Regions from separate parts of the Priestia sp. JNUCC 25 genome, predicted to be linked through region 2. Evidence: riboswitches for the same ligand, from Rfam matches in the RefSeq annotation. Region 2 holds a riboswitch; each other region holds the start of a gene.
What was found. A riboswitch is a leader RNA that binds a small molecule or an ion and turns the genes downstream of it on or off. The one in region 2 is predicted to bind S-adenosylmethionine.
Positions count from the first base shown of each region.

Region 1: linked by a shared signal. The riboswitch ahead of JNUCC25_RS25095 (methionine ABC transporter ATP-binding protein) and the one ahead of JNUCC25_RS11295 (Na+/H+ antiporter NhaC family protein) in region 2 are both predicted to bind S-adenosylmethionine.
Region 3: linked by a shared signal. The riboswitch ahead of JNUCC25_RS06525 (bifunctional homocysteine S-methyltransferase/methylenetetrahydrofolate reductase) and the one ahead of JNUCC25_RS11295 (Na+/H+ antiporter NhaC family protein) in region 2 are both predicted to bind S-adenosylmethionine.
Region 4: linked by a shared signal. The riboswitch ahead of JNUCC25_RS06070 (hypothetical protein) and the one ahead of JNUCC25_RS11295 (Na+/H+ antiporter NhaC family protein) in region 2 are both predicted to bind S-adenosylmethionine.

Region 1 is NZ_CM132211.1:4,769,298-4,774,006, forward strand. Features, by position in the region: gene JNUCC25_RS25080 (carboxymuconolactone decarboxylase family protein) at 1-247, opposite strand, end outside; gene JNUCC25_RS25085 (MetQ/NlpA family ABC transporter substrate-binding protein) at 370-1,206, opposite strand; gene JNUCC25_RS25090 (methionine ABC transporter permease) at 1,224-1,892, opposite strand; gene JNUCC25_RS25095 (methionine ABC transporter ATP-binding protein) at 1,885-2,910, opposite strand; SAM riboswitch class I at 3,042-3,149, opposite strand; gene JNUCC25_RS25100 (thioredoxin family protein) at 3,330-3,629, opposite strand; gene JNUCC25_RS25105 (toprim domain-containing protein) at 3,644-3,994, opposite strand; gene JNUCC25_RS25110 (YusG family protein) at 4,176-4,421, opposite strand; gene gcvH (glycine cleavage system protein GcvH) at 4,501-4,709, opposite strand, start outside.
Region 2 is NZ_CM132211.1:2,223,621-2,228,329, forward strand. Features, by position in the region: gene JNUCC25_RS11275 (Ger(x)C family spore germination protein) at 1-227, shown strand, start outside; gene JNUCC25_RS11280 (YtoQ family protein) at 382-822, opposite strand; gene JNUCC25_RS11285 (ABC transporter ATP-binding protein) at 993-1,904, shown strand; gene JNUCC25_RS11290 (ABC transporter permease) at 1,897-2,664, shown strand; SAM riboswitch class I at 2,766-2,872, shown strand; gene JNUCC25_RS11295 (Na+/H+ antiporter NhaC family protein) at 2,959-4,269, shown strand; gene JNUCC25_RS11300 (hypothetical protein) at 4,309-4,437, opposite strand; gene JNUCC25_RS11305 (LacI family DNA-binding transcriptional regulator) at 4,562-4,709, shown strand, end outside.
Region 3 is NZ_CM132211.1:1,277,875-1,282,583, forward strand. Features, by position in the region: gene metH (methionine synthase) at 1-515, opposite strand, end outside; gene JNUCC25_RS06525 (bifunctional homocysteine S-methyltransferase/methylenetetrahydrofolate reductase) at 516-2,354, opposite strand; SAM riboswitch class I at 2,462-2,568, opposite strand; gene JNUCC25_RS06530 (YkvI family membrane protein) at 2,913-3,947, shown strand; FMN riboswitch at 4,055-4,205, shown strand; gene ribE (riboflavin synthase) at 4,484-4,709, shown strand, end outside.
Region 4 is NZ_CM132211.1:1,183,992-1,188,700, reverse strand. Features, by position in the region: gene JNUCC25_RS06085 (CotG/ExsB N-terminal domain-containing protein) at 1-289, shown strand, start outside; gene JNUCC25_RS06080 (VOC family protein) at 436-1,233, shown strand; gene JNUCC25_RS06075 (M20/M25/M40 family metallo-hydrolase) at 1,252-2,865, opposite strand; gene JNUCC25_RS06070 (hypothetical protein) at 3,335-3,577, opposite strand; SAM riboswitch class I at 3,645-3,746, opposite strand; gene JNUCC25_RS06065 (M20 peptidase aminoacylase family protein) at 3,810-4,709, opposite strand, start outside.

The DNA of each region.
Region 1 (4,709 bases), 2.5 Mb from region 2:
CAGTTGCACCTTGATCAATGCAGCCTTTTGTATGATAAATCATACAGTACTCGTCTTGAGCTACTACGCTGATTCCTAACGCGATTAACTGCTTTTCTTTTTTAGAAAGAGAACCTTCTCCAAAACATGCTTCAGTAAACGCATTAAACGTTTTTGTTACTTCCGGCAATTTTTCGCTAAATTTCCCAACACCCATTTTATAATCATGAAGTGCTTGCTCAGTTGAATGACGTGCTTCTTGCTGCATAACGTCAGCTCCCATCATCAGTAAAGTTTTCACGGTTAGTATGCGTGAGAAAAATAAGAGTTATTCGTTTTCCCGCATACAAAAAAAGCACTTGCCCAGAGTGGGCAAGCGCTTTTCTTCTATTATTTATTTACCGGCAGTACTCCGCCTTTGTATTTTTCTTTAATGTAGTCTTGAATTTCTTTAGAGTGAAGAACTTTCACTAAAGCTTTCACTGTATCTTTATTTTCGTCGCCTTTGTGAACCGTAATGATGTTTGCATAAGGGTTATTTTCTTTACTTTCCACTGCGATTGGATCTTTTACTGGATCTAAGCCAGCATCGATAGCATAGTTAGCATTGATAACAACAGCGTCACCTTCATTATTTTTGTACATTTGAGGTAACAATCCGCCTTCAACATCGGCTTTAAATTTTAAATTCTTCGGGTTTTCTACGATATCTTTAATTTGTGCATCTATTTTCTTTACGCCTGGTTTTAATTTGATTACGCCGGCTTTTTCAAAAATCGATAAAATACGTCCTTGCTCTGCTACTGCATCACGCATAATAACTGTGCCGTTTTTCGGAAGATCTTTTAAGCTTTTGTATTTTTTAGAGTAGATACCGATTGGTTCAATGTGAATGGCACCGGCACTTACAAAATCATACCCTTTTTCACCCTTGTGATCTTTTAGCACTGAATTCATATAAGGAACGTGCTGGAAGTAGTTTGCATCAATTTCATTGTTTGCAAGAGCTGTGTTCGGTAAGATGTAATCTTGGAATTTTTTAATTTCCAAGTCGATTCCTTGTTTTTCTAAAATCGGTTTTGCTTGTTCTAAAATTTCAGCATGAGGCGTATTAGATGCACCCACAACAATTTTCTTTTCATCTTTTGATCCATTGTTAGATCCACATGCAGCTAATCCTACTACTAGCGCAGATGTTAGTGCTAAAGCCGAAAGCCATTTTTTCATAATAAATAATCCTCCCTTTATCTTTTATCAATTTTTGCAGTAATCGCATCTCCAATAAGTTGGATAATAAATACAATAATCAAAATTAAGATCGTAGCAGCTAGCGTTACATCATTATGACTGCGCTGGAATCCTTCTAAATATGCAAGATTCCCGAGACCTCCAGCTCCAATCACACCCGCCATTGCCGTATAGCCGACTAACGCAATCGTCGTTACCGTCAAACCAGAAATTAAAGCTGGCAGCGATTCAGGTAACAGCACTTTAAAGATAATAGTGCTTGTTGTTGCTCCCATTGATTTAGCAGCTTCAATAACACCTTTATCAATTTCACGCAGACCAATTTCTACAAGACGCGCGTAAAATGGTGCTGCTCCAACAATTAAAGCAGGTAACGCTGCATTAGCGCCTAAAATACTTCCTACCAATGCTTTGGTAAATGGAATCAGTAAAACAATTAAAATAATGAATGGAATGGAACGAAAGATATTTACAACTGCTGACACAATGGCATATAAAGGTTTGTTTTGCCAAAGCTGTCCTTTGGACGTTAAAAATAAAAGCAAGCCTAATAAAATACCTAGAACAAACGTGGCTATAACTGAAATAGCCGTCATATATAGTGTTTCATTTGTCGCTTGAATAAAATCATCTAAAATAACGTTTGGAAATAGTTTCTCAAGCATTTGTCATTACCTCCACTTCTACCTGCTGCTCATGAATGTATGCAATGACTTTTTCAACTTCTGTTAATTCTCCGTCTAAATGAACGAACAACGTTCCGTATGAACCTGTTTGTGTATGAGAAATCTTTCCTTGCAAAATATTAATCGTTACATCAAACTGTTTTAAAATCGTTGTAATGAGCGGTTGCTCTGCTTTTCCGCCAACAAACGTCAGCTGAATAATTTGCCCGCTTGGATATAACTCCTGTACTTGTTCAATTGTTTCAAACGTTTCTTCTGGTTCAGAAATCTGTTGAACGAATCGTTTTGTAATCGGCTGCTTAGGTTTTCTGAATACTTCTAGCACTTGTCCTTCTTCTACCACTGCCCCATTTTCCATAACGGCTACCCGATGACAAATTTTACGAATAACGTGCATTTCATGAGTAATCAATACAATGGTTAACCCTAGCTTCTCATTAATATCTACTAACAGATCTAAAATGGAATCTGTCGTTTGAGGATCAAGCGCTGATGTTGCTTCATCACACAGCAATACTTTTGGGTTATTGGCTAGCGCTCGAGCAATACCAACACGCTGCTTTTGTCCACCGCTAAGCTGTGATGGATAAGCATTTTCACGCCCTTCAAGCCCGACTAGCTTGATAAGCTCGTCTACTCGTTTCATTCTTTTTTCTTTTGAGATCCCTGCTATTTCTAACGGAAAGGCAATATTTTCTCGCACCGTACGCGACCACAAGATATTAAAGTGCTGAAACACCATACTGATTTCTTGTCTAGCTTTTCTGAGTTTTCCGCCTTTAATTTTTCCAATATCATTACCTGCTACTTCGACCGTTCCTGTCGTTGGTGTTTCTAACCCGTTTAGCAAGCGAATTAAAGAACTTTTCCCCGCTCCGCTATAACCAATAATTCCGTAAATTTCACCTTGGTTAACGGTTAGATTCACATTATCAACAGCTGTTACTTGACCGCTTTTAGCCTGATAAATTTTTGTAACGTCTGTTAATGTAATCATATTTCTTCACCTTCTTTAGTAAAAACTTAATTATGTTAGGTTGCCCTATAGGATGAAAAAGCCGTAAAACAATTTTCCTCATTAAAAAAGCCTCTCTGCGCATGACAGAAAGGCTCGATATTTAATCCTTTCTCTCATCTTTCAAAGCGCATAGCTTTGCAGGAATTGGCACCATTTCAGTTAGTCTGACGGTTGCCGGGTTTCACAGGGCTCAGTCCCTCCACCTCTCTTGATAAGAGTTCGCAACAATTATTTTGTTTTTGGGAAATATTCATTCATTTATGAACATTCATGAGTGTGATTTTAGCATGTGTCAGATAGGCTGTCAACAGATTTTGTTCTTGGGATAATATCCCAAGATTTCAACAGCCCCAACGGTTTGCTCTCTTTCAATTTCTTCATTTTAAACAAACGTTTGATTATCGAAGCTCTTCAAGTACGTGCTCGATAGAATGAAACGCATAGAGTTTTTTTACCATTTCGCCATTTTTCACTTCAATCAAACAAGGTACACTTTCAATTGAAAATACTTCTGCTTTTGAAGGCATATAATTTAAATTGCTCATTCCGATAGTTACACCGGGCAGCATCGCTTCTGCTACGGTTAACATTTTTTTTGCCAGCTGACATGTCCCGCAAAAAGGTGTATGGAAAAAGATAAACGCTCTTTGTCCTTCTTTTAACTGATCGTCAAGCTGTTTTTCGCTCCATTCTTGCATGTTGCTCATTCCTTTTATGTTAAAAATTCTGCATTAACATCGATATTGGCACTCAGTAATACTGTTGCTATGTGATGTCTAGGGGCGGCAGCAACCTCTCGGTACATTTTATCAATATATAGATGCTCTGCTTCCGGAAGCTCTCGTTTAAATTGTTTTCTTAGCTTATTCCCTGAATCATCAGAGTCAACGAGTATGTATACCTCTTTGTTAAACGTAAAGTCAATAATTTCATCCAGCTTTGATAAACTAATCGTACCGTTTGTACAGATAATTTCAATTGGTTCTCGAATGATATCTTGGATACGTTTTTTATCTGATTTTCCTTCGACAATAATTACTTTTTCGATTTCAATTAGCCCCATTTTCATCACCCATAATCGTCAGTTGTATAGTAACATCATTTCTTTATGCTATACAATATTCGTTAATGTATCACAGTTCACCTGTTTTTTAAAAGAAATTTGCAAGAAAGAACTGTTTTAAAAGGCAGCTTAGGCCATATTGTTTCCATAAAACAAGAAAAACAGCGGCAGTTGCCACTGTTTAGCACCATCCTGCTTCTTCGTCGCAGTCTGTATATTTTTGCGTTTCACCTTGCTTTTGTACATCCGTATATTGGTAGAACTTATTATTTTCTTGCGAATACCCTTCTTCAAAGCGGTATTCATTGCCGCTTGTTCCGTAACTAACTTCACCAATTGGCTGCTTATCAACATATAATTTCATGCCGCCGTCATGAAATTTAGCTGTAACGCGATCTGTAACGTCCATTTTTTGTTTTTCAAACATAAAAAGACACTCCTTTAGCTTGTTTACTAATAGAGTGTCCAGTCAAAAACTTTTCATAAAGACAATTTATGGAGGAATATTATCCTTCGTTTGTCATTTCTTCGTATTGCTCTGCTGTCATTAGCTTGTCTACTTGAGAAGCATCAGACGGTTTGATTGTAATCATCCATGCTTCTTCGTATGGAGATTCATTAACAAGCTCAGGGCTATCGCTTAAGTTGTCGTTGACTGCTACAACTTCACCGCTAATTGGTGCATAAAGCTCAGAAACTGTTTTTACTGATTCAA
Region 2 (4,709 bases):
AAAACTCAGAAAAAAAAGTGAAGCACCTCGTAAGAAACACGGTAGAAAAAATGCAAAAAGAATATAAAGTCGATGTAGCCGGGTTCGGAAACCAATTGAGAATTAAGAGGCCCAGAGTATGGATGAGGGTTAAAGACAATTGGGATCAAACATTTAGTGAAGTTCCAATTAACTATGATGTAAAATTAATGATTAAAGATTATGGAACGTCAGGATCAAAAAAATGAGTAGCTAAGTACAATTTTGCTTGTTTTGATGTTGAAAATGAAAGAAGCTAAAAGGAAATAGCCTTAGAGCTTGCTGAAAAAATATTTCCCCTAGTAATGAGCTTGAGGGATAAATGAAAAATAAGAGCTGTCCAGAACCGACAGCTCTTATTTGCTATTCAAAAATATAAGCTAATGCTTGAAGAGCCTGTTCTGGCGTTTCGACTACAACCTGCGCTTTGTTTGACAGTTCTTTAAGCGGGTGATGCAGTTTTTCAGGGCGAACCAAAATTAACGGTTTATCTAATGCAATGGCTGTTGCCGCATCCATTGCGCTGTTCCACTGCTTGTATTTTTCGCCAAATAAAGCAATAACCACATCAGATTTTTTAAGGAGCACCTGTGTACGTAAATTATTAATTTGAGAAGCAGCTTCATCTTTTAAGACAGCGTTAGGCTGTTTTCCTAAAATTTCTTCTCCAATGTTGTCGGAGCGGTCATGGTCTGTCATGGGACCGACAAAGGTAAGGGGAAGGTTTAATTGTTCTGCTTGGTTTTTAATTTCGTCCCGCCAATTATCGTGAATTTGCCCGGCAAGGTATACGGTTAAGTTCATTATGTAGAAGTCCTCCTCTAACTAAAGTTTGTTTTATTTTATCAAATGTAAGCGGATAATACGAATGATTTGAATGGGCTACTTTTCCAAAAATAAGGTTATAGTAGACAAATAGCTAAAAAAGAGAAACAATAGAAGGCGTATTGCTAATTAAAGAAAGGATGTACATGATGACAGAAACAGTGCTACAAGTAGATCATGTCAGTAAAGTAATTGGGAAGAAAACCATTTTGCATGATGTATCCTTATCGGTTGAGCGCGGTGAGATTTTCGGATTGCTTGGTCCAAATGGTTCTGGAAAGACAACGCTAATTCGTACCGTCGTAGGACTCATTAAAGAAACAGAGGGCACGATTACCGTTAACGGCTTTCCTTTAAAAGAACAGTTTACATCAGCTATGAAATCAATTGGAGCGATTATTGAAAACCCTGAGTTTTATGATTATCTGACGGGCTATCAAAATTTAAAACACTTTGCGAATATGCATGAAGGGATCACATCAGAACGCTTGGATGAAGTGATTGCTTTAGTAAAGCTTGAAAACAGCATTCATGCAAAAGTGAAGACGTATTCTCTTGGGATGAGACAGCGTTTAGGAGTGGCTCAAGCTATTTTACATAAGCCTGCATTGCTTTTATTAGACGAACCAACAAATGGTCTAGACCCAGCGGGAATGAGAGAATTTCGTACATATTTACAAACGCTTTGCAGGGAAGAAGGAATTTCAATCTTAATCGCGAGCCACTTATTAAAAGAAGTAGAAGCACTATGTGACCGCGTTGGCATTATTCAAGACGGTGAGTTAAAAGCCATTCAAGATCTATCTCCAAATCGTCAAGATCAAGGAATGTACGTAGAATTTGAAGTGTCTGATGCGCAAAAAGCAGCGGATCTTTTATCACAAGAATTTGAAGTAACGATGAGATCACATAGTATCGACGTGGCGATTGTAAAAGAACAAATTCCAGCTGTGAATAAAAAATTAGTGGACAGCAATATTTTAGTCTACCGAATCACTCCTGTGTATGAGACGCTTGAAGATTCGTTTATGTCCGTTACGGAAGGAGAGCACCATGCTTAAGTTAATTCAAAATGAACATATGAAATGGTTTCATAAAAGAAGTACAAAAGTCACGTTTATTACAATCGGTATTTTAACTCTTTGTATGGCTCTTTTAATGAAGAAAGTAGCAAACAGTGCAGGAACAGAAGACAACATTTTGAACTTCCTGTCATTTAGTTCAGGTATGCTCATTCTTGTTCAATTTTTTGCTCTTGCTGTTGGAGGGTCAATGGTTGCAAAAGAGTTTGAAGCAGGTACCATTAAGCTTCTTTTAATTCGTCCTGCTAGACGTTCAACGATTTTAGCATCCAAGTACCTAACCCTCATTTTAATTAGCTTGTATTATTTACTGAGCTATTTGCTTTTTTCGTTTGTATGGGGAGCATTGTTCTTTGGCTTTACCAGTCTAGAAGGAGATGCGCAGCTGCTTAAAAACATTACGCGTACGTATGATAGTGCGTATATGGAAACGTTTATGATGATGACGTTCGCATTCATGCTGTCGTCTTTATTTAGAAACAGCGCGCTTGCTTCAAGTCTAGCTATTGTCGTAAGTATCGGGGCAAAAGCTGTAACAGGACTAGTATCAGAGTTTGGTTTATGGTGGGGGAAATTTTTACTGTTCGCCAACACAAACTTTGTGCAGTATATGGACGGAATGAAGACGATGTTTGACGGCATGACGATTCCATTTTCAATCTTCGTCTTAGTCGCGCATTTTGTCTTCTTTATGGGCGTAGCTTGGGCAGCGTTTTTAAAACGAGACGTAGCTAATTGATGTGAGAATTTTCGCACTATATATTTTTCTGAAATAGCATTTGACAATTAAATAAAAAGAGATTACAGTAGTGAAAGACTATTTTTAAAACAACTATAAACTTCTTATCAAGAGAGACGGAGGGACTGGCCCTATGATGTCTCGGCAACTGGCTGTACGCAGTGCGGTGCCAAATCCAGCAGACGATGTTTCGTTTGGAAGATGAGAAGGGTAATCTTATGATACAAAATAAGAGACCTCTTCTTATCAATAAGAAGAGGTCTTTTTTTATTACGTAAACAAGAGGTGTTAAGAATGGAACAACAAAAAGGAAACGGCTGGGCGCTGTTACCGCTGGGCGTCTTTTTAGTCCTGTTTGTCGGATCAGGAATTATAACGGGAGACTTTTATAAGCTGCCTGTATTAGTAGCCATTATCATTGCAGCCATTGTGGCGCTGGCTATGAACCGCAAAGATTCACTTAATGTAAAAGTGGAGCGTTTTGCTAAAGGAGCAGGACATCCTGATATCATTATTATGGTGCTTATTTTTATTTTAGCAGGTGCTTTTTCTGAAGTCGCTAAAGGCATGGGAGCTGTGGATTCAACGGTAAACTTAGCGCTTTCTGTGCTTCCGCAAAGCTTAGTCGTAGCAGGAATCTTTGTTATTGGCGCATTCATTTCAATTTCGATGGGAACATCAATGGGAACAATTGCTGCGCTGGGACCTATCGCTGTAGGAATCAGTGAGCAAGCGCATGTTTCTGTTACATTGGCAATAGCCGGTGTGATTGGCGGTGCAATGTTTGGTGATAATTTATCTGTTGTCTCTGATACAACGATCGCGGCAGTTCGTACGCAAAAAACAAATATGACAGATAAATTGAAAGTAAACTTTTTTATCGTACTTCCTGCAGCGATTGTTACAGTGATTCTATTGCTTGTAATGACGCTAGGAAACACGTCATCAGTAGAAATTAAAGATTTCAGCTGGTTTAAAATCTTGCCTTATATCGGCGTACTCATTGCTGCAGTATTTGGTGCAAACGTATTAAGCATTTTAACCGGAGGAATTGTGCTAGCCGGCGTGATTGGATTAGCTGACGGAAGCTACACGCTTTCTTCTCTTGCTAAAACTGTGACAGAAGGTATTGGCGGAATGTCAGAGTTAATTATTTTATCTCTGTTAATTGGCGGAATGGTTGAGCTTATTCGCTATAATGGCGGTATTCAGTTCTTATTGAATTTATTAACACGACGCATTCAAACAAAAAAAGGCGGAGAATTCAGCATCGCCGGATTGGTAAGTTTAACTAATTTAGCGACGGCTAATAACACGATTTCAATTATTACAGCAGGTCCGTTAGCAAAAGAAATCTCTGATAAGTATTCAATTGATAATCGTAAATCAGCCAGTCTGCTGGACTTGTTTTCATGCAGCGTTCAAGGGCTTATCCCTTACGGCGCACAAATGCTTCTCGCAGCAGGATTTGCTAAAGTTTCACCGATTGAGATTATTCCATTTACATTCTATCCAATGTTAACAGCGGTTTGCGGAATCATTGCGATTGTAATTGGATTTCCTCGTTTAAATAAAAAGTCTAAGTCATCTAAAGAAGCTGCGTAATATGAAACCCTTAAAAAGAATGTTCTTTTTAAGGGTTTTTTACTGTTTGAAAAAATCAGTCGGCTTTTCTTCATCTAACTCCTTCCAAAGCGTCTCATTTTGTTTAAGTGCATAAGCCGCTCCTACAATTTCAATTCCGCATAATAAAATAAATAATAAAATACCCATGAAATGACCTCCTTACGTAAATGAATAAAAACACGATGGTAACGGGTTTAGCTTCTTGCTGTTTCACTTTATAATGAGAATAAAGTATGAAACGCGTTTCAGCGCAAGAGAAAAAGGTGAAAACATGACAAATATCCGAGATATCGCAAAAAAAGCGGGTGTATCTGTTTCGACTGTATCCCGGGTGCTAAATCATCATCCGTATGTAAAAGAAGAGAAACGCCGGCTGGTAGAGCAGGTTATTCACGAACTTAATTATGAACAAAACATTA
Region 3 (4,709 bases), 950 kb from region 2:
GCGGCTTTTACGTTCAGCATGTCTTGACAGGTTTCGACTAAAAGTAAGTCAACGCCGCCGTCTAACAAACCCCGAACTTGCTCTTCGTACGATTCTACTAACTCAGGGAATGTAATGCCTCCGGTAACAGAGAGAGTTTTAGTGGTAGGACCGATAGCTCCAGCTACGAACCTAGGCCATTCGGGAGTTGAATATTTATCGCGGGCTGCACAAGCAAGCTTCACAGCTTCGATATTCAATTCATAAGCCAAGTGACCTAAATCGTATTCATCAAGTACGGTAGATGTTGAGCCAAACGTATTGGTTTCAATGATGTCGGCACCTGCTGCAAAGTACTCTTCATGAATGCGCTGAATCACATGAGGCGCTGTTCGAGTCAAATATTCGTTACAGCCTTCATATTCTTCGCCGCCAAAATCTTCAGCGGTTAAATCAGCATCTTGAATCATCGTTCCCATTGCTCCATCGATGACGAGTATTCGCTTCTTTAGTTGTTGTTCGATAAGTGAGCTCATTTATATCTTCCTTTCTGATGTAACAAGTTGCTTGTCATGAATATAGCGTGTTAGAATCTCGGTCATTTCATAGCGCATAAACGGCGTAATTAAGTAAATACCGTCAAATAACTCATATGCTGTATCAATTAAGTTCTTTGCAATCGCAAGACCTTCGACTTCACCGCGAATCCGGTCATTTCCCGTTGCATCCATGCGTTCTAGAATATCTTCTGATAATTTAATTCCAGGTACTTCATGGTGAATAAATCGAGCATTTCTTGCGCTTGTTAACGGCATGATCCCGATGTATACCGGTGTTGTTAAATGTTTGGTTGCTTCATATACCTCTTCAATTTGCTTAGTTGAATAGAGAGGCTGAGTAATGAAATAGTGAGCCCCGCAGTCGATTTTCTTTTCCAAACGCTGAACGGCTCGGTCTAAGTGACGCACGTTTGGATTAAAGGCAGCTGCGATGGAAAAATTGGTTTTTTGACCAAGCGGTTTACCGGAATAAGATAGTCCTTCATTAAACTGAGCGATTAAACTAATCAAGTCAAATGAAGATAAATCGTAGACCGAAGTGGCGCCAGGGAAATCGCCAACTTTTGACGGATCACCGGTAATTGCAAGCACTTGATTCATTCCTAGCGTATGAAGTCCCATTAAATGAGATTGAAGTCCAATTAAATTTCGGTCGCGACAGGTAATATGAATAAGCGGTCGTGCTTTTGTTTCTTGCTGCATCAGTGTTGCCATTGCCAAGTTGCTGATGCGAGGTGAGGCAAGAGAATTATCAGCTAATGTAATAGCATCTACGCCGACTTTATCAAGTGCTTTTGCGCCTTCTAAAAATTTCGTCGGACCAAGCTGTTTAGGCGGATCTAGCTCGACGATAACCGAGCGGCGTTTCTTCACAATTTCATGCATATGAGGTTTATCCTGCTGCTCACGCTCTTGAACCGTAACGGCTGGTCTCATTTTAACGACTTTGCTTGTAATCGGAGGCAGGTCTTTTAAGGCAGATGACATTGCGCGTACGTGAGCTGGTGTTGTACCGCAGCATCCTCCAATTAAGCGAACCCCTTGTTCGCGGAATAAACGCGCGCTTTCTACAAAGTAGTCTTCATTAGTTTCATATTCCAGCTTTCCTTCCACATACGCCGGAAGGCTGGCATTAGGGTAAGCAGATAAGAAAGCACGATCAGGAAGCGGTACTTCTTCAAGAGACTGAATCATATGATAAGGACCTAAGCGGCAGTTTAGCCCGACAACATCTGCTCCCAACGCTTCTAATTCTTTTAATGCATCTGCTAAAGGACGGCCATCTTGCAGCACGCCAATATCATGCAGGGAAACGTGGGTAATAATAGGCTTATCCGTTTCTTTTCTTGCCAGTGTAAGAACGGTCTTTAATTCTTCGAAATCATAGTATGTTTCAAATAAAAGGCCATCCACGCCTTCATTTAAAAGCCAAAACATTTGTTCACGAATGCTTCGCTTAACCTCTTCTAAACTAATAGCGTTTTTTTGGAAAGAACGAATTCCGCCGAGTGTACCAACCACGTAAGCCTGATCTTTTGCAGCTTGTTTCGCTAATTTTACACCAGCAACATTGATGTCTTTGACTGAATCTTCTAATCCATAACGGGCAAGTTTTTGATAATTAGCAGCGTACGTATTTGTTTGAATAACGTTTGCACCAGCTTCTACATAGGCTCTGTGAATACGAGAAACCTCTTCTGGTTTGGTGATGTTTAGTTCTTCAAAACAGCTGTCAATACCGTGTGAGTAAAGGAGGGTACCAGTGGCACCATCCCCAATTAAAATTTTAGACTTTAAATCTTCAAGTAACCCCATGTCAAAACCTCCTTAAATTGTTCCGCTTCTATTTCACGAGTGATTCGTTTTATGCAATATGCCGATAAAATAGAAAAAGTCTTCTTAAGAAGAAGACTTTTTTCGCCTTCTTATCTTCCAAGCAATAAATTGCTTGCTGGATTTAGCACCATGTCTCTAACGACTGGTTGCTGAGGTTTCAAAGGGCCAGTCCCTCCACCTCTCATGATAAGAATCAATTGTATATAATTGAAACATATTTTTTTAAATAGAAAGAATACTTATTTAATAATTTATCTGATTTTTAGAAATTATACAACAGTAAATTGTGAATTTCCAGCAAATATTGAGGGAAATTTAAAAGCTGAAGGGAAAATATCCGTATATTTTGTTTAAAAATGACTGTTATGTTAGGGGTTAAGGAGTTTTTTGTGAGAAATACAAAAAGAAAATGAAAAATAAAAAATAAACGAAAAGGTACAAGCGCTGGGATATGCGTAGATTTACACGTAAAAAGGCTCGTCTTTTTTTAATCGTTTCTACATATAGTGAACTATGAAGGGTAGAAGGGTGATGGGCATGAAAAGGTGGAAACTCACGCTGCAGGTTGCTGCTACGTATGTAGGCACCGTTGTAGGAGCCGGTTTTGCAACAGGCAAGGAAATCGTTCAATTTTTTACACAGTACGGGGAACTTGGAATGGTCGGAATTTTGGTCAGCGGCTTGTTTTTTATTTGGCTAGGTTCAAAAATGATGCTGCTTTCGCACGCAATTGGGGCTTCTTCTTATCAGCAGCTTAATACATATTTATTTGGTGATGTGCTTGGAAAAGCGGTAAACGGTGTAATGATTGTCATTTTATTTGGAGTAACTTCAGTCATGCTAGCGAGTACGGGGGCAATAGGAAAAGAACAGTTTGGACTGTGGCCTCCTGTTGGGATGATTTTTACAATTGTTTTAACTTATATATTTATCGCAAAAGGAATTAACGGTATTTTAATGGTTAATTCTCTTGTTGTGCCGATGATGCTTTCATTTGCTTTTATCATCTTTGTACCAAATATCAGCTATTTCTCACTGATTCAAACGAAGCCGGATTTAACGCTCGTCACGCAGTGGAAGTGGGCGGTTAGTCCCTTTTTATATATTTCCCTAAATCTAGCTTTGGCTCAGGCCGTTTTGGTTCCATTAGGAAGCTCCGTGAAAGATAGGAGCGTGATTAAAAAAGGGGCCGTAATAGGAGGGTGTGTACTTACGTTTATGCTTGTTTCTACTCATCTTGCCCTTTCCAATTTGCCTTATTCATTTCAACTTGATATTCCGATGAGTGCCGTTGTTAAAAATATCTCAGCGTGGGTGAATGTTTTATTTACGGTAGTTGTGTTAGGCGAGATTTTTACTACATTGATTGGAAATGTATTTGGAATCGCTAAGCAGCTTCAGTCATTTCTTCCCCTGAATGACAAACAAGCTTTTGCGTTTATTATCTTGGCCTGCTTTATTATTGGGCAATTCGGATATGCCCAGCTTCTTGAGTTTTTGTATCCGATATTTGGCTATATTGGACTAGCTTTTGTATGGATGCTATGTATTAAAAAAGAAAAAATAAGCTAAAAGCTGGATTTTAAAGAATAGATGTGAAAAAACGAAGTTAAATGATGTGACAAGTCGATTTTACTTTGCTATAATGTAAAACAAATAAGACTATAGCAGTCGAATATATTATCCTTCGGGGTCGGGTGTAAGTCCCAACCGGCGGTGATAAAGCGTATGCTTTTAAGCCCGTGACCCGTTTTCATACGATGTATGTTAGCGGTGGATCTAGTTAAAATCTAGAGCCGACAGTAAAAGTCTGGATGGGAGAAGGATCAGGAAGCACAGTTGTTTTTTTGTGTTGAATTAATAAGGGACACGTTTGCCTTTTTTAAAGCTACCCTTGTTTTTGTACACAAAATATAACTGTTTATTTCGTATACAATTAGCGGAATTTTGCATAGATAAAACTGATTCAGCTCAGCCGACCCCTTGGACATTTGTTCAAGGGGCTTTTTTATTTTCAGTGGTTGGGGGAAAGATAAATATGAAAAAAAAGCAGCTGCTATTTCAAAACGGTATAAGAAGTTGGAATAGCGCCAAAGCAGGTGAAGAAAATGTTCACAGGTATCATTGAAGAAATTGGAAAAATAAAACGTATTCAAAAGGCCACAGAAGCAATTGTTCTTACGATTGATGCGAAGACCGTGTTAGAAGATGTGAACTTAGGGGACAGTATTTCAGTTAACGGCGTTTGTTTAACCGTAACGGCTTACTCTCAAAATGAATTTACGGTCGATGTCATGCCGGAGACGATTAAAGCAAGTACCCTTCAGCTTCTAA
Region 4 (4,709 bases), 1.0 Mb from region 2:
TATGTACCAAGAGCCAACTGCTCGTCACAGATGCTCTCGTCGTCGTTCTACTCGTCGCACTACTCGCCGCACTACTCGCCGTTCTACTCGCCGTTCTACCCGCCGTTCTACTCGTCGTTCTACTCGCCGTTCTACCCGCCGTTCTACTCGCCGTTCTACCCGCCGTTCTACTCGTCGTTCTACTCGTCGTTCTAGCCGTCGCCGCTGTCGCTGCGGTTCACCTTGCTGCTCATATCCATGGTTTAATAAATCATTTGGCTGCTTTAAAGGGCATGGCTGTCGTCGCTAAATAAATCTAAAGCAAGTCGAGTTTAAAACATACGCGGCTTGCTTTTTTAAGATTTTTGTTTTACATAATCATTCGTTTTACTCTTCTAAAAAAAGAAAACAACGTATAATAATGGGAAAGAATCTCTCTTAAAAGGAGGCCTATCCATGCACTTATCTTTTGATCATCTTGTTCATTTTTCACCTGATCCTATTAAAGCTCAGAAAGAACTAAACGAATACGGAATAAATGTCGTTAAAGGCGGCATCCATGAAAAATGGGGCACTTTTAACACGTTGGCTTATTTTAACCTCAGCTATATTGAATGGCTTGGGCTTAGAGATATCGCGTTAGCTCAAACTGTTACAGATAATGACCTTATTCAGCAGCTTGTTAACGAACATACACCGGTTGGTCATTTTGGTCGATTTGCACTCCGTACAGATGATATGGATTTGCTAATAAAAGAGTTGGAAAGCAAGAATGTCACTGTAAAAGGTCCTGTAGCGGGTTCTCGTCAAACCAATGATGGAGAAAGACTTGAATGGAAAATGTGTTTTATTGAAGCTGACCACGATTCCCTGCCTCTTCCTTTTTTTATTGAATGGGGTGAACCAGAAGAAAAACGCAAGCCAAAGCTAGCGGCTCTTTCTTCTCACCAAGCTGGTCAGCTGCAGCTAAAAAATATTTACTGTGCTGTACATAACCTCGAAGAATCCATCAGCAAGTGGACGAAACTGCTGGACATTCAGTCTGCCGAAAGCTACAAAGACTCTTTACTTAATGCACGTTGTCAAAAACTATATGTCAATGGAGGAAACCTTATTTTTTGCAGCGGAACACAAGGTGTTGTCCATGATACATTAAAAAAAGTTGGAGAGCGTCCATTTTTGGTTGAATTAGATCACGCTCTAACACCGCAACAAATTACCGTACAAGGAGCTTCTTTTAAATTCAACAAATAAACATCCGCAGACGGATGTTTATTTGTGTGCTTCCTTTATAGCTTGATAAATGAAATGAGGCAAAATTTCAAAGGAATACTGAACGGCTAATCTTTCGGTCCATTGATGCGCATCTCTTCCCAGCGGTCCAATGTTCAGCACCGGCATCTTCAGCTCCTCTAGCTCTTCTAGCGGGATATGATACCCTTTATTCCATAGCGGCATATTTGCTACCAACGTGTTAAATGTATGAAGCGGATGCTGCAGGCTGGCATAGCTTAAATCCGAAATTCCGCCAAAATAACTTTGTTCAACTAGCTCCACTTGGAATTGCTCTTTGGCAATTGCCTGTACGTTTGACAAAATCTCTTGTACAAACGGATCATCATGTGAACAAACGGCCGGATAAAGAGGCGGCGTAAAAAATAAGACCATCATCGGAGCTGCTTCTTTACATAAACCAGCTAAAGAGTTTACTAATTTAATGGTTTTATTTCTATCATCATCCTCTTGTGCCAAAAGTGCTGCTTCCATTTCTTGCACATATTTTTCACCGTGCTGTTTGACTGCATGAGTATAAAGTTCTTCATACGTCCATACGTTCACGTCAAGAGATGAACCCTCCATTCCCGCAGCGTACTGCCTAGCGGCTTTATTATAGTGTTTTTTCACATTCAAAGCCGCTTTGTCAGCCGATTTCAACAGCAGATCTGTTACTTCTTTAAGAGAGCGGTTTAACATAAATAAATTAAATAATACAACGGCAGAGTGCGGAACTTGAACTGAATACTCTTCTTTTAAATCTTTTTGTATCAGCACCGTAGGAGGTGGACTCGTTTCTTCTCTTACTTTTTCGCAAAAATCAACGTTTAATTCTATTTCTTTTGTTAAATAAGAAGCTAGTAAATTAGCATTTAAACCAGCTAGCGGTTCCCCTACATGAGTTTCTTTTCCATAACACAAAAAGCTTGGCATGATCTTCCCAATCGATCCTGAGTACACATAGTTCGTTTGATCTCCAGGATAGCGGCTGAACACTGGTTCTGCATTTAGCATGAGAGAAAAATCCAGCTGATGTTTGCGGGCAAGTTCTAAAAGAACAGGCACTGCTTTTCTCATCCCAAGCGAATTTACTTCTTCATCCGGCACCGACAGCAGCAGGATGTTTCCGTCAAACTCTCCGTTGCATGCTCGTTCAACCATACTGATATGCAGAGCAATGCCTGCTTTCATATCCATCGTTCCTCTGCCAAAAAGCCAGTCTCCTTTTATCATATCCTTTTGTACGTGCGCCGGAACTTGTTCCATATGGCTATAAAAAGTACTCGTTAATGTATCAGCGTGAAAAGCATCCTTTTTCCACTTTCCATAATCTTGTACATCCACTACATCGTAATGACTTACTAGTACAACTGTTTTATTCGTATTTTTCCCTTGAACAAAAGCTGTGACAATCGATCGCCCGTCTCCTGTTGAATGAAGCTCGACTTGCTCGTTTTTTTGAAAGTAAGGCAGCTTCAATAAATAAGACGCTATCGATTCAGCCATTTCCACTTCTGCCATCGTTCCTGTCACGCTAGGTATAGAAACCAATTCGCTTACAAGTTTTTTTAACTGTTCTTTTGTTTGATACAAAGATGTTTTGTTCGACATAACCTTCATCTCTTTCCTTTTTCTAAATTTTCTATCAAACAAAACCATTCGTCAATCCCTTTGACAGAGACTCTTTCATTCTATCCCTATGTATCATAGTATGGCGCTGCCTTTACGCACATGATAAAAAAAGAGTGTGCGGCTAGGGATAGCACCGCACACTCTTTTTTTACTTTTCGTCATCTTCTAAAAAGTCTAGGATACGATCAATAAGCTGTTCGCTTCCTGCATCGTTTCCGTGTTCAAGAGACATTTCCATTTCAATGCTCCTTTCATAAAATATTCTTGTTTTATAACATACCACAATTCATTTCGAATGTAACCTTTAATTTGTGTAAAAATTTCGACAATTTATGATTAATTTTAAAACCTGTTGAGTATTGATTATACCCACCAGATTCTTTGCTTGTCAAAAACCATGCTTTCTATTTAAAAACACTTAAAAAATAGAGGCGCGAGCAGACTTCTTCTATAAAAGACAGCCTACTCGCTCAAGCTTGGAACAGCATGATGAATAAATTTCTAGTTCATTTGCTTTTTGTACATCTTTAATATCTATGCCTACAGCATATGTACGAACATGGTTTTCGACCACAATTTCATAAAATGTTTCTAATTCCCGATAAGCTACTTGATAATGCTTTCCTAATAATTTCACTGCTTCCTTTAATGCTTTCTCTCCTGTATGTGCTGCAACTGCTGTATGGCTCATAAAACCCTCTCCTTTTAGAAAAATAAAAAAACTCATTTTGCTTTGATGCAAAATGAGTTTTTCACCCGTTTTATCACCCAAAGCACATGCTTTGCTGGTAGGAGCACCTTACATTCGTAGGTTGCTGTGGAGTCAAAGAGCCAGATCTCTCGTCCACTCGTGATAACTTTTTTAATTTAAAATTTATTTTATCAAACAATTCCATCCCCGTAAATAGAAAAATAAAAATATTTTAATTTTTTTGGTAATGGAATGAATTCAAAAAATGAAAGCTTAGATTAGCAAAATAAGAAGCTGCTACAAGTAATGCCTCTTCATTTAATGAAAAAGAAGGATGGTGCCATTCATATTCTCCAGCTGTACCCATCCATACAAAAAATCCTGGTACATGCTGCTGATATACGGCAAAATCTTCTCCTCCAGGCGATTGTTCAGCTTCTACGACTTGATAACTAAGATCCTCTGCCGCTTTAGTAACTAATTTTTCCAGCGTATCATCATTGTTTACTACAGGAAGATATGGATACCATTTAACGTCTACTGAAGCCCCGAAAGCTGCGCCAATCCCTTCAGCAGTTCGTTTCATAAGAGCCGGTATTTTTTCTCTCGCTTCTTCTTGAAAGGTACGCACAGTTCCTTCAAGCGTTACTTTGTCAGGAATGACGTTCCACGAGCTCCCTCCATGGATTTGAGTTATGCTGACAACAACATTTTGAAAGGGGCTGAGATTACGGCTGACAATGGTTTGTAAACTAGTAACAATTTGACCAGCAGCAGCAATTGGGTCTATTGTTTTTTCAGGGATACCTGCGTGACCTCCTACTCCTTTGACGTCAATTTCAAAACGATCAACACTTGCCATTAAAGATCCCGATTTGATACCAATGGTTCCTACAGGAAGATCCGGTTTGTTATGCATCCCAAATATCGCTTCTACTCCTTCGAGCACACCTTTTTCAACTAGCATTTTTGCCCCAGAAGCCGTTTCTTCAGCCGGCTGAAAGATAAATCGAACCGTGCCGCAAAGCTCCTGTTGACGCTGTTTAAGAAGAATGGCTGCTCCGATTATAGAAGCCGTATGAAAATCATGGCCGCATGCGTGCATAACACCGTTCACTTCAGATGCAAATGG